2 regions of the Uniformispora flossi genome follow, and region 2 is predicted to be linked to the other one. Evidence: riboswitches for the same ligand, from Rfam matches in the RefSeq annotation. Region 2 holds a riboswitch; the other holds the start of a gene.
What was found. Region 2 has a riboswitch for thiamine pyrophosphate ahead of thiC (phosphomethylpyrimidine synthase ThiC). Riboswitches for the same ligand answer to the same signal wherever they lie in the genome.
Positions count from the first base shown of each region.

Region 1: it holds a riboswitch for thiamine pyrophosphate, as region 2 does, so the genes downstream of both, thiO (glycine oxidase ThiO) here and thiC (phosphomethylpyrimidine synthase ThiC) in region 2, are expected to answer to the same signal.

Region 1 covers NZ_JBMULZ010000008.1:72,620-80,212, reverse strand. The annotation lists gene ACPA54_RS19380 (guanyl-specific ribonuclease) at 1-380, opposite strand, end outside; gene thiE (thiamine phosphate synthase) at 495-1,142, opposite strand; gene ACPA54_RS19370 (Rv2175c family DNA-binding protein) at 1,139-1,504, opposite strand; gene ACPA54_RS19365 (NAD(P)/FAD-dependent oxidoreductase) at 1,578-2,783, opposite strand; TPP riboswitch at 2,907-3,019, shown strand; gene thiO (glycine oxidase ThiO) at 3,018-4,229, shown strand; gene thiS (sulfur carrier protein ThiS) at 4,226-4,444, shown strand; gene ACPA54_RS19350 (thiazole synthase) at 4,511-5,305, shown strand; gene pknB (Stk1 family PASTA domain-containing Ser/Thr kinase) at 5,436-7,502, shown strand; gene ACPA54_RS19340 (sulfite oxidase-like oxidoreductase) at 7,549-7,593, opposite strand, start outside.
Region 2 covers NZ_JBMULZ010000005.1:262,991-270,583, reverse strand. The annotation lists gene ACPA54_RS13865 (MmgE/PrpD family protein) at 1-762, shown strand, start outside; gene ACPA54_RS13860 (TetR/AcrR family transcriptional regulator) at 767-1,351, opposite strand; gene ACPA54_RS13855 (FMN-dependent NADH-azoreductase) at 1,511-2,182, shown strand; gene ACPA54_RS13850 (DMT family transporter) at 2,184-2,501, shown strand; gene ACPA54_RS13845 (thioredoxin family protein) at 2,545-3,027, shown strand; gene ACPA54_RS13840 (DUF4395 domain-containing protein) at 3,024-3,446, shown strand; gene ACPA54_RS13835 (hypothetical protein) at 3,451-3,651, opposite strand; TPP riboswitch at 3,752-3,863, shown strand; gene thiC (phosphomethylpyrimidine synthase ThiC) at 3,854-5,632, shown strand; gene ACPA54_RS13825 (prealbumin-like fold domain-containing protein) at 5,791-7,107, opposite strand; gene ACPA54_RS13820 (hypothetical protein) at 7,502-7,593, shown strand, end outside.

The DNA.
Region 1 (7,593 bases), on a different contig from region 2:
TCCTTCGGCAGGCGCCCTTCGCGATTGCCGAAGACCGTGCCGTCCTTGGTGTAGGGGAACGGCCCGCCGGCATCGATCCGCTGCAGCGTGGTCCGGGCTTCGGGCGGCAGTTGGGCCGCCGCCACGGTGGCCATGCCCGGCGGCACGGACACCGGACGCGACGTGCTCGGCCCGAACGGGCTCGGTGAATGCGTCGCGTCCCGCGGCGCGGTATTCGGCGCGGCCGCCGACGCCGGCGTCCCGCTCGCCGCCCCGGGGTTCTTGGCCTCGCTGCCGCCCCGGGTGAGCCCGACGACCAGCGCGATCGCCGCCACCACCGCGAGCAGCGCGGCGGCGAGGACCATGCGGGGCTTGCCCGACATTCGTGACATCCCGTTCATGACGGGGATGGTGGCACGCACCGGGGCTGCGGGGGTGGATGGGACACGCGGGGAGAAGCGCGGTGTGGGGGCGGGCCGGGCGTCGGTGCCGCCCGGCCGCCCTCGCGCCGTCGCCTACTCCCCCGCCAACCGCCGCACGAACTCCCGGGTCGCGGCTCCCGGGTCCTCGGCCTCGGTGATCGCGCGGACCACGACGACCCGGCGGGCCCCCGCGGCGAGGACCTCGTCGAGGTTGCCCAGGTCGATGCCGCCGATGGCGAACCACGGCCGGGCGGGCCGGAGCGACGCCGTGTAGCGGACCAGGTCCAGGCCCGGTGCCGGGCGGCCCGGTTTGGTCGGGGTCGGCCAGACCGGGCCGGTGCAGAAGTAGTCGACACCGGGCTCGGCGAGCGCGGCGTCGACCTCGGCTTCGGCGTGCGTGGACCGCCCGATGACCACCTCGTCGCCGAGGATCGCGCGGGCGTGCGGCACGGGCAGGTCGTCCTGCCCGAGGTGGAGGACGTCGGAGCCCGCCGCGTGCGCGACGTCCGCGCGGTCGTTGACGGCAAGGAGCCGGCCGTGCCGCCGCGCGGCGTCCGCGAAGACTTCCAGGTGGGCCAGTTCCTGTTTGGCCTCCAGGCCGGTCTTCTGCCGCAGCTGGACGATGTCCACGCCCGCGGCCAGCACGGCGTCCAGGAACTCGGGCAGGTCGCCCTGCTTCTCCCGGGCGTCCGTGCACAGGTACAGGCGGGCCGCGTCGAGGCGGCCGCGGATGTCCGTCATACCGCGAGGGCCTGGGCGCGGCGGCGTACCTCGGTCTTGCGGTTGCCGCGGAGCGCGTCGATGGGGGTGCCGGGCAGCGACTCGTCCGGCGTGAAGAGCCATTCGAGGATCTCGCGGTCGGAGAAGCCCGCGTCCTCCAGCACCGTGAAGGTCCCGGTGAGGCCCTTGACGGTGGCGTTGTTCTGGATGAACGCGGCGGGCACCTGGAGGCTGTTGTTCTCCCCGCGGCGGACGGCGAGGATCTGCCGGTCCTTGAGGAGCTGCCGGATCCGGGTCACCTCGACGCCGAAGATCTCGGCGAGGTCCGGGAGGGTCAGCCAGTCGGCGATGAGTTTTTCGATGGTCGTGTCGGTCTCGCTCACGGCTCCAGAATAGGGCCCTGCGACGTAGGGGAATCCCGTGCTTTCCGACGGGATCCCCGCGCGTCGCGGCGGCTCAGGCCGTGCCGTCGGCCCGCTGGACGTCCTTGAGCGCGGTGCCGATGTCGGCGAACTTGGCCTTGTCGACCGCGGCGCCGGTCTGCACGAGCTTGCGGCCCTGGGCCAGGTCGCGCGGCCGGGCGACGGTGATGAGCGCGACGAGGGTGTCGCCGGCGAACCAGCCGGCGCTCCATTTGCCGTCCTCGCCGGGGCCGCGGACCACGAGTTCGTCGTCGGGGCCGTGGTGGCCGACGTACTGGATCATGCGGCCGAACTGGTCGGACCAGAAGTACGGCACCGGGTCGTACGCCGCGTCGCCGCCGGCCAGGTTCGCGGCGACGGTGCGGGGCCCGTGCAGGGCGTTGTCCCAGTGCTCGACGCGCAGGCGGGCGCCGTAGCGGGCGGACGGGAAGACGACGCAGTCGCCGACCGCGTACACGTCGGGGTGCGACGTGCGCAGGTGGTCGTCGACGAGGACGGCGCCGCGCGGGTCGAGGTCCAGGCCGGAGCCGGCGAGCCACCCGGTGTCGGGGCGGACGCCGATGCCGACCACGACGGCGTCGGCGGGCAGCCGGGTGCCGTCGGCGAGGTGGACCGCGCCGGGTTCGAGGCGGTCGACGCGGGCGTTGAGGAGGAGTTCGACGCCGGCCTCGGCGTACCACGGGACGAAGCGCGTGCCGATGTCGTCGGGGAAGGCACCCGCGAGCGGCGCGTGCAGTGCCTCGACGACGGTGGTGCGGCAGCCGAGCGCGGCCGCGGACGTGGCGACTTCGGCACCGATCCAGCCCGCGCCGACGACCACGACGTGCGCGCCGGGGGTGAGGGCGGCGCGGAGGCGGCGCGCGTCGTCGAGGGTGCGCAGGGTGTGGACGCCGTCGACGTCGGCCGCGCCGGGCAGGTTGACGACCTGCGAACCGGTCGCGATCACGAGCCGGTCGTAGGCGAGCGGGCCCGCGTCGGTGTCGACCTCGCGGTCGGCCGGGCGGAGCCCCGTGGCGGCGCGGCCCAGGAGCAGCTCGACGCCCAGGACGTCCCAGTCCGCTTCGAAGGTGGAGTCGTCGGTCTTGCCGCCGAGGACCTCCTTGGACAGGGGCGGGCGGTCGTACGGCTTGTGCGGCTCGGCCCCAAGCAGGGTGATCCGGCCGGTGTAGCCCTGTTCGCGCAACCCCACGACAGTCTGCAGGCCGGCCATGCCGGCACCCACGACAAGCACGTTCTCCATGCGGGGAACCTTAGGGGTCGACACGTGTACGCCCGACGACGAAGAGTTTGATTGAGGCAAGGATCACGTACCGGGACCTCCGAACCCAGTCCGACAATCCGACGATTCCGGCCGGAGGTAGGGTTGAGTCCTCACGGGAGCCCGGTGGGACCGGGCTGAGAGGGGGGCTGCAAGCCCCCGACCGTCCGAACCTGATCCGGGTCATGCCGGCGCAAGGGAGTGTGTCCACCAGCCATGGCTTCTGCGAGCCCGAGCCCCGCCGCGCGTCCCGCCACCCCCACCGCGGCCTCCCCCGACGTCCTCGTCGTCGGCGCCGGCGTCATCGGCCTCTCGATCGCCTGGCGCGCCGCCCGCCGCGGCCTCACCGTCGTCCTCGCCGACCCGCAGCCCGGCCGCGGCGCCTCGCACGCCGCCGCGGGCATGCTCACCCCGGTCTCCGAACTCCAGTACGGCGAAGAGTCCCTGCTCCGCCTCAACATGGACTCCGCGGCCCGCTACCCCGCCTTCGCCGCCGAACTCGAGGACGCCTCCGGACTCCCCTCCGGCTACCGCGCCTGCGGCACCCTCGCCGTCGCCCTCGACGCCGACGACCGCGCCGTCCTCAAGGACCTCCACGCGTTCCAGTCCCGCCTCGGCCTCGCCTCCACCTGGCTGACCAGCCGCGAATGCCGCCGCTTCGAACCGATGCTCTCCCCCGCCGTCGCGGGCGGCCTGCACGTCGAAGGCGACCACCAGATCGACAACCGCCGCCTCGTCGCCGCGCTCCTCGCCGCCTGCGAACGCGAACCCGGCATCACCCTGCGGCCCGCCCGCGCCACCGCCCTCCTCACCGCCGGCGACCGCGCGACCGGCGCCCGCCTCGACGACGGCACCGACGTGTCCGCCGGCCAGGTCGTCCTCGCGGCCGGCTGCTGGTCCAACGCCGTCGACGGCCTGCCGCCCGGCCTGCTGCCGCCCATCCGCCCGGTCAAGGGCGAGATCCTGCGCCTGCACGTCCCGGACGCCTACCGGCCGTTCCTCAGCCACAACGTCCGCGGCGTCGTCAAGGGCGGCAGCATGTACCTGGTGCCGCGCGCCGACGGCGAACTGGTGATCGGCGCCACCGAGAACGACCTCGGCTACGACACCGAGGTCACCGCCGGCTGCGTCTACGAACTCCTCCGCGACGCCCGCGAACTCGTCCCCGGCGTCACCGAACTCCCGCTCGTGGAAACGCACGCGGGCCTGCGCCCCGGCACCCCGGACAACGCGCCGCTGATCGGCCGCACCGGCCTCGACGGCCTGATCGCCGCCACCGGCCACTACCGGCACGGCATCCTGCTGACCCCCGTCACCGCCGACGCCGTCGCCGAACTCCTCGCCGACGGCACCGTCCCCGACGTCGTCCGCCCCTGGGGGCCCGCGCGCTTCACCGCCACCACCGGCAAGGAGCTGTCCTACGCATGACCGTCGAGCCCGCCCACACCATCTCCGTCAACGGCGAACCCCGCCCGCTCGCCGCCGGCACCACCGTCGCCGCGCTCATCGCGACCATGACCTCGGCCACCAAGGGCGTCGCCGTCGCGGTCAACGAGGACGTCGTGCCGCGCAGCAAATGGGCGTCCACGCTGCTCGACGCCGGCGACCGCGTCGAGGTCCTCACCGCCGTCCAGGGCGGCTGACCTTCCGACGGGTGGTCGGAAGGACAACCCGGAACACCCCACACCCACACGCCAAGGAGGACGGCAATGACGCACGCGACCGCGGACGACAAGCTCCAGCTCGGCGGCGAGGTCTTCTCCTCCCGGCTGATCACCGGCACCGGCGGCGCACCGAGCCTGGACATCCTGGAAGCCGCGCTGGTCGCGTCCGGCACCGAGATGACCACGGTCGCGATGCGCCGCCTCAACCCGCGCACCACCGGCTCCGTCCTCGACCTGCTGCGCAAGCTGGGCATCCGGCCCCTGCCGAACACCGCCGGCTGCTACACCGCCGGCGAAGCCGTGCTGACCGCCCGCCTCGCGCGCGAAGCACTGGAGACCGACTGGGTGAAAGTGGAGGTCGTCGCCGACGAGCGGACCCTGCTGCCGGACACCGTGGAACTCGTGGACGCCGCCGAACGGCTCGTCGACGACGGCTTCGTCGTCCTCGCCTACACGAACGACGACCCGGTCGTCGCCCGCCGCCTGGAACAGGTCGGCTGCGCCGCGGTCATGCCGCTCGGCTCGCCGATCGGCTCCGGCCTGGGCATCCGCAACCCGCACAACATCCGGCTGATCACCGAGCAGGCGAGCGTGCCGGTCGTCCTCGACGCGGGCATCGGCACCGCGTCCGACGCCGCCCTCGCCATGGAATTGGGCTGCGACGCCGTCATGCTGGCGTCCGCGGTGACGCGCGCCCAGGACCCGGCGCTGATGGCCGCGGCGATGCGCAGCGCCGTCGACGGCGGGCGGCTCGCCTACCGGGCCGGGCGGATCCCGATGCGGCACTACGCGGAAGCGTCGTCGCCGACCGACGGCCTCGCCGAAATCCCGGCATTCTGACCCCGACACCCCGGCTCTCCGACGCAGGCCGCGGCCGCCGCGGCATGGCGAGGCCCACGTTCCGTGACCGGAACCGGACGGTCCTGCCACTCGTCGGGGACTACGTGACCGTAAAATCCCTGGCGTGGACATGACGAATGACGACCCGATCGTCGGGCGCGTGCTCGACGGCCGTTACCGGGTCCGGGCCCGGATCGCGGCGGGCGGCATGGCCACCGTCTACCGTGCCGAGGACATGCGTCTGGACCGCACGGTCGCGGTGAAGGTGATGCACCCGGCGATGGCCGCGGACGCGTCCTTCACCGACCGGTTCATCCGCGAGGCCAAGGCCGCCGCCCGCTTGGCGCACCCCAACGTGGTCGGCGTGTTCGACCAAGGACACGACGGCGACGTGGTGTTCCTCGCGATGGAGTACGTCGAAGGCCGCACGCTGCGTGAGCTCCTCCAGGACCTCGGCACGCTGACCCCGCGCGAAGCGTTCGGCGTACTCGAACCGACGCTGGCCGCGCTCGGCGCGGCGCACCGCGCCGGCTTCGTGCACCGCGACGTGAAGCCGGAGAACGTGCTGATCTCCGACGACGGCGGCATCAAGGTCGCCGACTTCGGACTGGCGCGTGCGACGGCGACGGCGGCATCCGCGGCGACCGGCAAGGTCCTGGTCGGGACGGTGGCATATCTGGCGCCGGAGCAGATCGAACGCGGCGCGGCATCGCCGACGTCGGACGTGTATGCCGCGGGCATCCTCCTCTACGAGATGCTGACGGGCCGTCAGCCGTATCAGGGGCGCTCCGCGGTCGAGATCATCTACAAGCACGTGCACGAGGACGTCCCGCCGCCGTCGATAGCGGTGCCGGGCCTGCCGCCCGCACTGGACGGGCTGGTCGCCGCGGCCACCGACCGGGACCCCCGGCACCGGCCCGCGGACGCCGACGAGTTCCTCGCGCTGGTGCGCCGCACCCGGCAACACGCGATGACCGAGACGGAACTCGACTTCGGCGCGGCCGAGCGCGTCCTGCCGCCGCCCCCGCCGAAAACGTACGCGCCGGAGCCCGAGCCGGTCGCCCTCCACCAGCCCGCCTACACGCCGGGCCCGCCCGCGGGCCCGGAACCCGAGCCGGCCGACGCGAACCTCACCCGGCAGGTGGAGATCCCGCTGGACCTGGGACCGTTGGGCCTGTCGACCGAGTCGATCCTGGACGAGCACCCTTACGGCGGCCATCACGGCTACGACGACGACGGCTACGCCACCCCGCCCGATGGCATCCCCGACGCCTACGACGCCAAGGGCGGCGCTCCCGGCCGCAGGCGCCGCCGCGGGCCCGGCCGCGGCGTGATCGCGCTGCTGGTCGTCCTCGCGGTCGCCGCGACGATCGGCGTCGTGGCGTGGAAGCTGGGCGCCGGGCAGTCGGCGAAGGTGCCCGCGGTGGTGAACGAGCAGGCCGCGGATGCGCAGCGCAAGCTCAAGAACAGCGGCCTCAAGTTCCGCGTCGAGGAGGAGTTCAGCGAGACGGTCGCGTCGGGTGCGGTCATCGCGACCGATCCGCAGGCGGGCCGGTCGGTGGACAAGGGCTCGACGGTGCTGCTGCGCATTTCGCGCGGGCCGGAGCGCTATGCGGTGCCGCAGGTCGACGGGCAGTCCGTCGACCAGGCGCGGCAGGCCATCACCGACGCCAAGCTCGTGGTCGGGAAGGTCGTGCAGCAGGACGACGCGCGGCCGCCCGGGCAGGTGGTGTCCGCGTCGCCGGGCTTCGGCACGCTGGTCTCGCCGGGGACGACGGTGGACCTGACGGTCAGCCGCGGCCTGCCGGTGGCGCTGCCGGTGCTGACCGGGCGTACCGAGCAGGAGGCCCGCGACGCGCTGACGCCGAGCGGCATCCAGCTGGTCGTCGACCCGAACCAGGTGTTCTCGAACGACGTGCCGGCCGGGCGCATCGTGTCGCAGACGCCGCCGCAGGGCAGCCCCGTCTATCCGGGGGCGACCGTGACCGTGCAGATCTCCAAGGGCCAGGACTTGGTCCTGGTGCCGAAGGTCGACGGGATGAGCGAGGACGAAGCCAAGGCCACGCTGACCGCGGCCGGGTTCCAGGTCGAGTCCAACACGGTGTTCCCGCTGGGCCCGAAGAAGGTCACCAGCATGAGCCCGGGCGGCAACAACATGGCGCCGCGCGGATCGAAGGTCACCATCAACATCTTCTGACGCGCGGGCGACCGCGCGCCGTGTACCGCCGGGGGCGGCGGGCCCGTCAGAGTTCGGGTCCGTCGCCTTCGCGTTCCTGGTAGGAGTAGCG
Region 2 (7,593 bases):
CTGCACCCGGGCTCGGCGGCGGCCGGCGGGGTGCTGGCGGCGTGGCTGGCCCGGGCCGGGGCGACCGGGCCGGACACCGTGTTCGAGGGCGAGTTCGGGTTCTACCGGGCGTTCGCGGGGCGTTCCGTGGCGCCGCACCAGGTGATCGGCGGGCTCGGCGAGCGCTGGGAGCTGCCGGACATCACGGTCAAGCAGTACCCGTGCTGCGAGCTGATCCACGCCTCGCTGCGCGCGGCGGCGACGGCGGCCGCGCAGATGGCCGAGGCGGGGCTGGGGTCGGACGACATCGAATCGGTGAAGGTCGCGGTGCCGAAGGAATCGATTCCGCTGGTCGGTACGCCGGACAAGGCGGCGCCGCGGTCGGTCTACGAGGCGAAGTTCTCGCTCGCGTGGTCGGTGGCCGCGATGCTGGTCGACGGATCGGTCGACGTCGACACGTATGCGGAGGGCTGCACGCGGCGGACCGCGCCGGCGGAACTCGCGCAACGGGTGCGGATCTCCACGGTTCGGTGTGACGGGCCCGCGGTGTCCGCGCCGGGCGAGCTGACCGTCCGGTTCCGCGGCGGGCGGCGGCTGCGCGTGGACGAGCCCGGACTGACCGCCGTGCCGGACGAGGTGGTGACCGCGAAGTTCCATGCCAATGCGGGCGGCATGACCTCGGATTCGGAACTGCTGGCGGCGAAGCTGCGTGCGCTGGGCACGGTGTCGCGCATCGGGCCGCTGATCGAGCTGACCGCGAAGATCGCCGCCCCGCGCGGGTGACGGGTCAGGCCCGTGGTGCCAGCACGCCGCGCGCCAGCGCGGCCAGACCGGCCGCGATGCGGTCCGGGCTCAGGCCGCGGCCGCGCTGCATCCGGTACACCTCGGGGGCCAGCGGGGCGAGGAGCTGGTCGGCGAGGGCGTCCGGGTCGGCGCCGGTGCCCGCTTCGGTCACCAGGTGCCGGACGTGCGCGCGCCAGAAGCCGTACGCGCCGGTCGCGAACCGGGCCTGCCCGGTCTCCGCGCCGAGCACCAGGTCCACGTGCGACTCCAGCAGGTCGACCATCGCGGCGTAGAACGCGGCGAGCCGTTCCGCGGGCGCGACCGCGCCCGGGCCCAGCGGCGCGGGGCCGCGCATGAGCCTTTCCTGAAGCGCGCGTTCGTGCTCGTCGAGCAGGGCGCGGGCGATGGAGGCGCGGTCGGGGTAGCGCCGGTAGAGGGTGCCGCGGCCGATCCCGGCGGCTTTCGCGATGTCGTCCATCGTCACCGCGGCCGGCTCGCCGTCGCGGAACAGCCGGTCCGCGGCGGCGAGCACGCGCGCCCGGTTGCGGGCCGCGTCCGCCCGTTCGCGGGCCGGGGCGGGAGCGGCCATCGGTAGCTCGGGAATCGGGTTCACGCCGGCCACTCTACGGCACCTCCGCGAATAAGTGGACATGACGTCCGGTTGACCCGTAGGGTCGTCACCGAACAAGCGGACGACATGTCCGTTTGTTCGTCAGCCGATGCCTGCCCCGCGACCTGGGAGTACGCCATGCCCCGCCTCCTCCACCTGGACAGCAGCGCCCGTTCCGACGCGTTCTCGCGCCGCCTCGGCGCCGCCTTCGTGACGTCGTGGCAGGCGTCCGGCGGCGGCCCGGTCACCCACCGCGACCTGGCCGCCGACCCGCCCCCGCCGATCGGCGAAGCCTGGACGACGATCTGCGACACGCTGCTGCGCGAGGGCATCACCGACATCGCCCGCTACCCGGAGGCCGTGCGCACCGACGCCGAACGCGCCGCGTGGGCGATCGTCGCGCCGCTGCTCGACGAACTGGTCGCCGCGGACGTCGTGCTGATCGGCGCACCGATGTACAACTTCGGCGTGCCGGCCGCGCTCAAGGCATGGATCGACCAGGTGACCTTCCCCAAGATGGTGCTGGCCCCGCGCCGGTTCGTCGTGGTGACGGGGCGCGGCGGCGCGTACGGCCCGGGTATGCCGCGCGAGCCGTTCGACCACCACGGCCGCTACCTCGCCGACTTCTTCCGCGGCCACTACGCCGTCGACGACGCGGTGTTCGTGCACGCCGAGCTGACCAACGCGCTCGTCGACCCGGGCCTCGCGGAGCGGTTCCCGCAGCACAAGGAATCGTCCGTCGCCGCCTACGCACAGGCCGCCGACCTGGGCGCCGAGCTGGCCGGATTCGCCCTGCCGAGGGAGGACTGACATGCCGTGGATATGGCTGCTGCTGGCCGGCGTCGTCGAGGTCGCCTGGTCGCAGAGCATCAAACCGACCGAAGGCTTCACCAAGCTGCCGCAGACCGCGCTGTGCTTCGTCCTCATGGTCGGGGCGGTCTACCTGTTGTCCCGCGCCATGAAGGACCTGCCGACCGGGACGTCGTACGCCGTCTTCACCGGCATCGGCACGATCGGCGCCATCACGCTCGGCGTGGTCCTCCAGGGCGACAGACTCGACCTCGCGCGGATCACCGCACTGGCGCTCATCGTCGCCGGACTCACCGTGGCGCGGCTCACCTCCGCCTAGCGGGGGGGAATAGCGCAGGCATACGGGTGTGTTGTCCGCTGTCATGCTCACCGGACTCGCCGTCGTCGCCTGCGTGCTGGCCGCCGCCACCGCGGTCGGCCTGTGGCGCCGCCGGACCGACGGAAGGATGCGCCCCGTGGCCGACTCCGCCGCGGCGGCGCCCGCGCCCGCCCTCACCCCCGACGAGATCGGCACCGCGCTCGGCGACCGCGCCACGTTCGTGCAGTTCTCCACGGCGTTCTGCGCCCCGTGCCGGACCACGCGGGCGCTGCTCGGCCAGGTCGCGGGTGAACTCGACGGCGTTGTGCACGCCGAGATCGATGCCGAGCACCACCTGGATCTGGTGCGCCGCCTCGACGTGACCCGGACGCCGACCGTGCTCGTCCTCGACGCGCACGGCACCGTCGTCAAGCGCGCCACGGGCATCCCGCGCAGGCAGGACGCGCTGGCCGCGGTGGCGCTCGCCGCGGCGGGGGCGTCCGGGGCCGGGGCGTCGGGGACCGAAGCGTCGGGGGTTGGAGCATGACCAAGGGCCTCGACCCGCGTGGGCCGCGGTTCGCCGCCGCCGTGACCTCCGTCGTCCTCGCGGTCGTCGTGGTGACCGGGAGCGGATGGCTGCTGGCCGCGCAGGCGGCCGTGTTCGCCATTGGTGCGTTCGCGGGTCCGGGAGCCGCGCCGTACGGCATGTTCTACCGCCGCGTCGTCGCGCCCCGGCTGGCCCCGCCCGCCGAGCGCGAGGACCCGCGGCCGGTCCGGTTCGCGCAGTTCGTCGGACTGGCGTTCGCGGTCGTCGGCGCGGCGGCGTACCTGCTGGGCGCCCCGGTCGTCGGCATGGTCGCGGCCGCGGGCGCGCTGTTCGCGGCGTACCTCAACGCGGCGTTCGGGCTGTGCCTCGGCTGCGAGATGTACCTGCGCTACCGCCGCGTGGTCCCGGCCCGCGGCTGACCGGTCAGCCGAACGCGGACTGCACGTACACCGTCCGCGGCGCCTGGTACTCCACGACGGTCACCAACTGACCCACCTCGAACGTCTCGTCGGGTGTCACGGGATAGGCCAGGAACGCCTCGATGCCGCCCCGCACCCCGACCATGACCTCGCCCACCAGACCGGGGCCGATCCGCCCCGTCACCTTCCCGCGCAAGCCGACCATGCGGCAATTGTGGACTGCCGGAGTACGGCACGGCCGCCGGGATCCCCCTCGACCGGACGGGGCTGGCCGGAATGCCCGGTGTATGCCAGGGTGGTGGCCGACCGATACACGCGGGAGCTCGGGGCACCGGGCTGAGAGGGCGCTGACAGAGCCGCGCCGACCGCAGAACCTGACCGGGTAATGCCGGCGTAGGGAGATTTCGATGTCGACGCCCTCCAATGCGTCCACGCCTGCCCGCAACTCCGCCCCCGCCGGGGCCGGAACGGGCATCACCACCGGTGCGATCTCCGCGGCGCACCACAAGCAGTACCTCACCGGATCACGCGACGACCTGCGGGTTCCGGTGCGGACCGTGCACCTGACCGACGACTCGACGGTGCGCTTGTACGACACGTCCGGCCCGTACACCGACCCCGCCTACGAGGTCGACGTCCGCCGCGGCCTGCCGCCGATCCGCGACCCCTGGATCGACGAACGCGGCGACACCGAGCGCTACGACGGCCGCATCGCGGCCCTCGGCGTGCTCCCCGGCGCCACCGTCGTCCGCCCCCGCCGAGCCGCCGGTGGCACGGCGGTGACCCAACTCGCCTACGCACGCCGCGGCGTGGTCACCCCGGAGATGGAGTTCGCGGCGATCCGCGAAGGCCTGTCCCCGGAAACCGTGCGCGAAGCCCTCGCGGCGGGGCGCGCGGTGCTGCCCGCGAACATCAACCACCCGGAGATCGAGCCGATGCTCATCGGCAAGGACTTCCTGGTGAAGGTCAACGCCAACATCGGCAACTCGGCGGTGACTTCCTCGATTGAGGAGGAGACCGACAAGCTGGTGTGGGCGATCCGCTGGGGTGCCGACACGGTGATGGATCTGTCGACCGGCGACGACATCCACACCACGCGCGAGTGGATCGTACGCAACTCGCCCGTCCCGATCGGCACGGTGCCGCTGTACCAGGCGCTGGAGAAGGTGAACGGCAAGCCCGAGGCCCTGACGTGGGAGTTGTACCGGGACACCGTGATCGAACAGGCCGAGCAGGGCGTCGACTACATGACGGTGCACGCGGGCGTGCTGCTGCGATACGTGCCGCTGACCGCGCGCCGCAAGACCGGCATCGTGTCGCGCGGCGGATCGATCATGGCGGCGTGGTGCCTGGCGCACCACGAGGAGAACTTCCTCTACACGAACTTCCGCGAACTCACCGAGATCCTGCGGGCGTACGACATCACCTACTCGCTCGGCGACGGCCTCCGCCCGGGCAGCACCTACGACGCCAACGACGAGGCGCAGTTCGCCGAGCTCACCACGCTCGGCGAACTCGGGCGCATCGCCCGCGAGATGGACGTCCAGGTGATGATTGAGGGCCCCGGCCACGTGCCGATGCACAAGATCAAGGAGAACATCGACCTCCAGCAGGAGATCTGCGACGAGGCGCCGTTCTACACTCTCGGCCCGCTCACCACCGACATCGCGCCGGGCTACGACCACATCACCTCGGCGATCGGCGCCGCGATGATCGGCATGTGGGGCACGGCGATGCTCTGCTACGTGACTCCCAAGGAGCACCTGGGACTTCCGGACCGCGACGACGTCAAAGCGGGCGTGATCGCGTACAAGATCGCCGCCCACGCCGCGGATTTGGCCAAGGGCCACCCCACCGCCCACGAATGGGACGACGCCCTGTCCGACGCCCGTTTCGAGTTCCGCTGGCAAGACCAGTTCGACCTGGCCCTCGACCCGGATACCGCCCGCGCCTTCCACGACGAAACGCTCCCGGCGGCCCCGGCGAAGACCGCGCATTTCTGTTCGATGTGCGGTCCGAAGTTCTGTTCGATGAAGATCAGCAGAACCATCACGGAGACCTATGGGCCCCTTGGCGCTGCCTCTGATGCCCTGACCAGCGGTGATGCCGTGGAGGACGGGATGCGGGCCAAGTCGGAGGAGTTCGCCCAATCGGGCCACCGGGTGTATCTGCCTGTGCGGGATTGACCCGCCGGCTCGGCTGTCTCCCCTTCGTGTGACGGCCGGGTGGGAGTCGGGTCGACGGCCGGCGACAGGATCGACACCGTGCAGGAGTTCGCGGAGCGCGAAGGCGAGCGGTGCTTTGGCTCGGCCTCGCGCTCCGCGAGTGGATGTGTGCGTCGTGGTCAGCTGTCGCAGCCGCCGCGCTCGGAAGGTCCGGGCTTGTCCCAGTCGTCGGGGTGACCGTGGCAGGGCGGCTTCGGCCAGGTCGGCTCCGCAGGGTCCTCGGCGGTGGCGCTGACGCCGGTGGCGGCGTTGGCGGCGGTCAGGACGAGCGGGCCGAACACGCGGTCGTCGGGGAGGAGGTAGCCGGCCGGGGCGCCGGTCTCTTCCCAGTAGTACGTGCCGGCGGGGACGTTGCGGGTGCAGGTTCCGTCGGTGCCGGTGACGCACGGCTCGCCGATGCTGGTGTCGGCGTTGCTGCCGGTGGTCTGGAGCCCGGGGGTGCCGTTGGTCTCCTGCCAGAGCTGGAAGGTGGCGCCGGCGAGCGGGGCTTGGGTCTCGGCGTCCCGTTTGAGGACGGTCACGTTGCCGGTGACGACGGCGCAGGGCTCCCAGGTGAGGGTGGCCTCCCCGTTGCCCTGACGGGCTCCGGTGGTGAACACGGCGTTCGCGGGGCCGCTGCTGGAGCCTCCGCCGCCGCCCGCGCCGCTGTTGGAGGAGGTGGGGGACGCGGCCCCGCCGCCGCCCCCGGTGGCTCCCGCACCTCCGCCGCCACCCGCGCCGCCGTGGGGGTCGAGGATGCTGTTTCCGCCCGCGCCTCCGACCGGTCCGACGGCCGGGCTGCCGTTCTCGCCGTTGGGGTCGGTGTGGGGCGCGTTGACGCCGCCCTGACCGCCCTCGCCGCCAGGCCTGCCGGGCTTGCCCTCGTCGTCCCCCGGGAGCCCCTGGCCCGGCTCGCCCACCTCGCCGGCGTTCCCGCCGCCGATGGCGGTGGCGAAGAACGACGCGCCGCCCCCTCCGCCGCCACCCGCCACGACGAGGGCTGTCGTACCGGTGCCGACGGTGGTCCGGCCTCCGCCGCCACCCGCGGCGATACCGGAAATCTGCCCGTTTGCGATGTAGGCGCCGCCTCGGCCACCCCCGTTGTAGCCGCCCTGGGTGCGTGCCGGGTCGCCGTCCTCTCCGGAGTGCCCGGCGCCGCCCACGTTCACCGTGAGGACTTGTCCCGGCGTCACGCCGAACGTCGCCGATACTTCCGCTCCCCGGCCGCCGGATACGCCGTACTGGCCGATCCCTCCGGCGGCCCCGAACGCGTCTACGGTCACCTCGCACACGTCGGCGGGGACGGTGAACTGTTCGGGTGCCCCGGTGAAGGTGAAGGTCTGCGAAGCCTGCCGCGGAGAGGGGGCCGTGGCTGCCAAGGCCGCGGTGGGGAACACGGCCGACGTGGACAGTCCGGCGGCCAGCACTGCGCCTGCGAACGAAAGGTAAGGTCTCATAAGGGAAGGCTCAGTTACGCAGGCAAGCAACGCTCAGTGGAGATCGGCCAAGCGGCCGAATAACGCGCCCGTACGGGTAAAGCCCGCACGCGGAATGCCCAACCATCAGGTCGGACTTTGTTGCGCTACCAGGTCCTGTCTTCGAAGTTGGTAGCTGCCGGAGCAGGGTTGCCGCGAGGGTGACAGCTGCTTCGTAGGAGGCCGCGGCCTTGTCGGAACGGCTGGCGATGGCGCGTTAGTACTTGAGACCGTTGAAGCACCGTTCGGCGACCGGGATCCCCCGCAGCGAGCGAACGACTTTGCCTCGTGCCGACATTCGATTCCTTCAGCCCTTGGGCGAGGTCGAGACGACGGCAACGTGGCATGTGTTTCTTCTGTCGGGATCCTCTGTTCGATGCGCATTTCTTCGGACATCCGTGCGTACGCCGCGGCGCGCGGCGTCGACGAGGATTCCGCACGCGCCGACGGCATGCGCGAGAAGTCCGC